One region of the Dyella sp. BiH032 genome, then DNA from elsewhere that is predicted to be linked to it. Evidence: riboswitches for the same ligand, from Rfam matches in the RefSeq annotation. Region 1 holds a riboswitch; the other holds the start of a gene.
The links. A riboswitch is a leader RNA that binds a small molecule or an ion and turns the genes downstream of it on or off. The one in region 1 is predicted to bind cobalamin.
Positions count from the first base shown of each region.

Region 2: linked by a shared signal. The riboswitch ahead of RKE25_RS21960 (ribonucleoside-diphosphate reductase subunit alpha) and the one ahead of btuB (TonB-dependent vitamin B12 receptor) in region 1 are both predicted to bind cobalamin.

Region 1 is NZ_CP134867.1:4,267,277-4,270,455, reverse strand. Features, by position in the region: gene RKE25_RS18825 (phospholipase C, phosphocholine-specific) at 1-811, opposite strand, end outside; cobalamin riboswitch at 987-1,206, shown strand; gene btuB (TonB-dependent vitamin B12 receptor) at 1,366-3,179, shown strand, end outside.
Region 2 is NZ_CP134867.1:4,976,041-4,979,219, forward strand. Features, by position in the region: gene RKE25_RS21950 (glycoside hydrolase family 25 protein) at 47-649, shown strand; gene RKE25_RS21955 (peptidase C13) at 722-1,102, shown strand; cobalamin riboswitch at 1,321-1,545, shown strand; gene RKE25_RS21960 (ribonucleoside-diphosphate reductase subunit alpha) at 1,804-3,179, shown strand, end outside.

The DNA.
Region 1 (3,179 bases):
CCAGGTCCGGCACGGTGGCCATGCCCTTGTCGTGCAGTGGCGTGCCCTGCTTGGCCTGCTTGAAGGTCTTGAACCAGGCCAGCGCGTTGTCGTCGAAGTTGTTGCTCTCCTGGTAGACCTTCCAGCTCACGCCGGCCTGTTCCAGGCGCTCGGCATAGGTGGTCCAGGCGAAGCCGGCGGCCGGCTCGGTGTTGTCGAGTACCGCGGATTGCCCTGCGGACAGGCCATTGCTGCCGGTCATCGCGTGCAGGCGATTGGGGTTGGTCTGGGTCAGCGTGGAGGCGAAGTAGTGGTCGCAGATGGTGAACGCATCGGCGAGCTGGTAATAGAACGGCAGGTCGGCGCGCTCGAAGTGCCCCATGCCCAACCCCGCCGCGCGGGCCGTGTTCCAGGCATCGAACTTGCCCTTGTTGAAGATCGCCGTGTCCACCGGGTAGTTCATCGCAGGCGCATTGGCGCAGATGGCGCTGGTGGTGGCCGTGTCCATGCGGAACGGCAGCAGGTAACCGTCGGCGTTGCCCGCATAGGGCTGGTGCCACACGTCGCGCGCGCCGCCGGGTAGCGGTGCCGGTACGCGGTCGCCGAAGCCGCGCACGCCGCGCAGGCTGCCGTAGTAGTGATCGAACGAGCGGTTCTCCTGCATGAAGATCACCACGTGCTTCACGTCGGTGAGGTCGCCGGATCCGCCCGGCGCGGGCGCCGCCAGGGCTTGGCGCAAGGGCTCCGGCAGCAGGGAGAGGGCGGCCAGGCCGCCCGCCGACGCGGTGGCCATCTGCAGGAAACGGCGCCGCCGGGTATCGATGTCGCTCATGGTGAGTTCGCTCGGTCCGCCTGTCGCAGGCGGCCGTAGCTAAGCGGGGCGATGTTGCAAGCGCTTGCCAGGCATGCGTCAGCAAGACGACAACGGCCGGATCGGCGAACAGGCGCATGGCTCGCGACGGTCCGCCACGGCAGTCCGGACTAGGCGAACGGCGTGAACAAGCCCTACTATCGCCCTCGCCTGAGGTGACCGCCGGCTTGGCCGGTGGTTGAAACGGGAATCCGGTGCGCCGTCTTTACGGCTATGCCGGAGCTGCCCCCGCAACGGTAGGCGAGCACAAGCGCGGCCAATGCCACTGTGCAGACATGCACGGGAAGGCGCCGCGCCGGAAGGTCCCCGACCTTCGCTCGCGAGCCCGGAGACCGGCCTCGAGGCGAACCGGACATGCGGTGGGCGTGCTCCTGGCGAGCCGCATCCGTGCGTCCGTCAGCGCTCCTTCCGCCTGTCCCGATCCCCAGCGATCCGCGCGGGCAGGCGCGGTCTAGGAGCCACCAGTGTCATTGCGTTTCCCCTTGTCGCGCAGGCCCGCGTTTGCGGTTGCGTCCCTGTTTGCCTTCTCTTCCCTTGCTGGTCCTTCCCTTGCCTTGGCCGACGAGCCGGCGAGCGATCTCGGCGGCGTCGTGGTCACCGCCACCCGCACCGAGCAGTCGCAGGCCGGCACGCTGGCGGCCGTCACCGTGATCGACCGCAGCGAGATCGAGCGTCTGCAGCCGCAGTCCGTCGCGGATCTGCTACAGGGCACGCCTGGCCTGTCGCTGGCCAACAACGGCGGCCCCGGCAAGGCGACGTCGCTGTTCCTGCGCGGCACCGAGGCCGACCACGTGCTCGTGCTGGTCGACGGCGTGAAGATCGGCTCGGCCACGCTCGGCCAGCCGTCCATCCAGAACATCCCGGTGGATCAGGTCGAGCGCATCGAGATCGTGCGCGGGCCTTTCTCCAGCCTCTACGGTTCCGAAGCACTCGGCGGTGTGATCCAGATCTTCACCCGGCGTCCGCGTGGAGCCTTCGAGCCCAGCCTCAGCCTGGGCTACGGCAGCAACGCGAGTTTCCGTGGCGCGGCCGGACTAGGCGGCAAGGTGGGCGATGGCTGGTATGCGGTCGAGGCCACTCACGAGAACACCGACGGCATCAACGCCTGCCGCGGCAAGCCTTCGCCGCGCGGGGCGGGGTGCTTCGTCGACGAACCGGACCGCGACGGTTTTCGCGACAGCTCCGTATCGCTCAAGGGCGGTTATCGCTTCAACGAGGAGTGGGACGCCGATGCGCACTGGCTGCGCAGCTGGGGCTACAACGAGTACGACGGCTCCAGCAGCAACCAGTCCGACGTGGTGCAGCAGGTGGCCGGTGCGCGCGTGCGCTGGCGGCCGAATCGCACGGTCACGCTGGCCCTGAGCGCCGGGCAGAGCGCGGACCTTAGCGACGACTATTGGAACGGCGCCTATGCCGGCACCTTCGACACGCACCGCGATCTCGGTTCGCTGCAAGGCGACCTCGCCCTCGGCGGCGGCTTGTGGAGCCTGGGCTACGATTGGCAGCGCGATCGAGTAGACGGAAGCACGGACTACGCGCACGACCGCCGCCTCAACCGCGGCGTGTTCGCGCAATGGCAGCAGACCTTCGGCACGCAGTCGCTGCAGGCCTCCGCGCGTCGCGACGACAACCAGCAGTTCGGCGGCAAGGCCACCGGCAGCCTGCTGTGGGGCTGGGACTTCGCCAGCACGCTGCGCCTCACCGCCAGCGCGGGCTCGGCCTACAAGGCGCCCACCTTCAACGAGCTCTACTACCCGGGCTATGGCAGTCCGACGCTGCGCCCGGAGAGTTCGCGCAACTACGAGCTCGGCCTGCGCGGGACTCCGGCGTGGGGCCTGTGGTCGTTGAACGCCTTCGAGAACCGCATCCGCGACCTGATCGCCTACGACGCCTCTGTCGGCTTGCCCGGCAATGTGGAGCGCGCGCGCATCCGCGGCGCGGAAGCGGTGGCATCGACCACGTTGGCCGGATGGGCGCTGCGCGGCACTGCCACTTGGCTGGATCCGCGCAACGAGAGCGCGGCCAACCGCGACAAGCTGCTGCCCCGGCGCGCCGGACGCAGTGCGCGCGTCGATGCCGACCGCAGCTTCGGTGCCTTCAGCGTGGGTGCCAGTCTCTATGCTGCCGCAAGACGCTATGACGACCTTGCCAACACGCGGCGGCTGGGCGGTTACGCCTTGGCCGATCTGCGCCTGGCCTACGCGCTCGACCGTGTATGGCAGGTGCAGCTGAGCGTGCGCAATGCGCTCGACAAGCACTACGAGACCGTCGCCTTCTACAACCAGCCAGGTCGCACGGCCATGCTCAGTGTGAGCTACCGGCCCGCGCC
Region 2 (3,179 bases), 710 kb from region 1:
TCCCGGACGTACCATCCCCCCGCGCCAGCCACCGTGCGGGGGCTCCATGACCGACAACATCATCGATGTTTCCCACTGGAACGAACCGGTGGATGTCCGCAAGGTCGCCGCGGCCGGCATCGTGGCGGTGATCGCCAAGGCCACCCAGGGCACCGCCTATGCCGACCCGGCCTACGCTTCGTTCCGCCGAAAGGTGGCCGCGCAGGGGCTCCTATGGGGCTCCTACCATTTCGGCACCGGCGACGACGTGGCGGCCCAGGTCGGCCATTACCTCGACGTTGCCTCGCCCGGCGATGACGACCTGGCCTGCCTGGATTTCGAACCCGATCCGCATGGCGCCAGCATGACCTTGAGCCAGGCGCGCGATTTCGCCGGCATCTTCCGCCAACGCACCGGCCGCTACCCCGTGCTGTACGGCGGCTACTGGCTGAAACAGCAACTGGGCACCCATGCCGATGCCCTGCTCGCGCAATGCCCGCTCTGGCTGGCGCAATACGGGCCCGCCGCCGTGCTGCCGCCAGGCTGGACGGCTTACACGCTGTGGCAGTTCACCGACCGCGCCCAGGGCATCCCGGGTGTGCGCAAGGTGGATCGCGACCGCTTCACCGGCAGCGACGCGGTGCTGCGGCGGCGCTGGCCGTTCGGCTAGGCGGTCAGCGCGCCTCCCTGGCCGCCGCGCAGCTGGTAACGTGGCCGCTTCTTCCGCGCCGGATCACGCCACATGTCCACCCTGCTCGCCCTGGCCCTGCTCTCCGCCCCCGGCGCGCCGGGGGACGATTTCTCGTCGCGCGTCACGCAGGCCAAGCTGGCCGAAGCCGCGAGCACCGGCCCGGACTACCAGAAGCAGTTGTGGAACCTCATCGGCGACCGCACCACCGACGCGCTCAAGGGCTGCATTTCCTCGCTGCCCCGACCGGACAAGTCGCCCTTCACGCTGGTGGCCGACGTCGCACCGAACGGCAGCCTGGGCCGCGTCGAGGTACGCCCGACCACGGACGTGGCGACCTGCCTGCTGAGCCGCTTCGCCACCTGGACATTGCCCAAGCCGCCGGCCGATCCGGCGCCTTATCCGATCGAAGTCGATTTCTCGATCACGCCGTAGCCGGGTTTCACGACGTCGCCCGGCGCCTCCCGCACACCGGAACCTGCTGCCCGGATTTCATCCAGGAAGCGCCGGCGAAACCCGTAGATCGGAGAATGGCCCAAAGATTTTTCTTCAGGCCGGCCAGCCCGCGCCCGGCCTCGCGCCAAGCCACTTATCCACCGCGATATGCACCGACATATGCACAAGTGGTTGGGTTGACCCGCCAGACCTACCCCGATATGTTGTGCCCCGTCGGTGCCTCTCTCAGACCCACGGTCGGATTGGCTTAATAGGGAATCCGGTGCAAATCCGGAACTGCCCCGCAGCGGTAAGCAGAAACGAAAGTCCCCATCGCACTGGCCCTGACGGGCTGGGAAGCGGGGGCGAGTAGGCCGGATCGGTCGTCTACGAGCGATCCATGTCTGCAAGTCCGAAGACCTGCCGGCACATCGCGACCTGAGCGTCGCGGTGAGTGATGGCGGCTTCCGCGGGGAGGCGCGTCGTGGCGCGGGGCCTTCGCCCCGCCGCACGGCCGTCCGCGCTGGAAACGCCTTCGCCTCAGCCCTGCGCGCGGGAGCAGGTCGTTGAAGCCCTTGGCCTGGAGCGATGCCGCCATGCAACCCATCGATACCGACTCGCGCGAGCGCACCGGCGACCGCGCGCACGCATCCGCTTTCCCCGCCGCCGACGCGGCCGCCACCATCCACGAGCCCGCGGCCATGGAAGCCGTCGCGGAAACCCCGTTTGCCCTGACCCCGCCGCACAACCCCGGCCAGATGCGTGTGACCAAGCGCAACGGCGGCCAGGAGGTGGTGGACGTCAACAAGATCGTCCGCGCGGTCACCCGCAGCGGCGAAGGCCTGCATGCGGTCGATCCGCTGCGCGTGGCCCTGAAGACCATCGGCGGCCTCTACGACGGCGCCACCACGCGCGAACTGGACGAGCTCTCCATCCGCACCGCGGCCGCGCTCACCGCCGAAGAGCCCGAATACGGCCAGCTCGCCGCGCGCCTGCTCGGCGCCTATATCGATAAGGAAGTGAGCGGCCAGGAAATCCAGAGCTTTTCGCAGTCGATCGCGCGCGGCGCGGAGCTGGGCATCCTCAACGACCGCCTGCGCGATTTCGTCGCCGCCAACGCGCGCAAGCTCAACGACGCGATCGACCCGCTCGCCACGCGCCGCTTTGAGTACTTCGGCCTGCGCACCGTGTACGACCGCTACCTGTTGCGCCATCCGCAGCTGCGCAAGGTGATCGAGACGCCGCAATACTTCTTCATGCGCATCGCCTGCGCGCTGGGCGGCAACGAGATCGGCGAGACGCTGGAGCTGTACCGCCTGCTGTCCTCGCTGGAATACATCGCCAGCTCGCCGACGCTGTTCAACGCCGGCACCGCGCACGAGCAGCTCAGTTCCTGCTTCCTGCTGGACTCGCCGACCGATTCGCTGGAGTCGATCTACGAGAAGTACGGCGACGTGGCCAAGCTCAGCAAGTTCGCCGGCGGCATCGGCCTGGCTTACTCGCGCGTGCGTTCGCGCGGTTCGCTGATCAAGGGCACCAATGGCCACTCCAACGGCCTGGTGCCGTGGCTGAAGACACTCGACGCCTCCGTCGCCGCGGTGAACCAGGGCGGCAAGCGCAAGGGCGCGGCCTGCGTGTACCTGGAGCCGTGGCATGCGGACATCGAGGAATTCCTCGAACTGCGCGACAACACCGGCGACGAAGCGCGCCGCACCCACAACCTCAACCTCGCCAACTGGATCCCCGACGAGTTCATGCGACGGGTGGAGAGCGACGGCGACTGGTCGCTGTTCGATCCGAAGATCGTCCCGCACTTCGTCGACAGCTGGGGCGAGACCTTCGAGCGCTCCTACCGCGAAGCGGAAGCCGCGGGCCTGGCGACGAAGAAGGTCAAGGCACGTGAACTCTACGCACGCATGCTGCGCACCCTGGCCCAGACCGGCAACGGCTGGATGACCTTCAAGGACCGCAGCAACGCCACCAGCAACCAGACGGCCAAGGCCGAGAACGTCATCCATCTGTCCAACCTGTGCACCGAGATCCTGGAGGTCACCAACGCCGGCGAGACGGCGGTGTG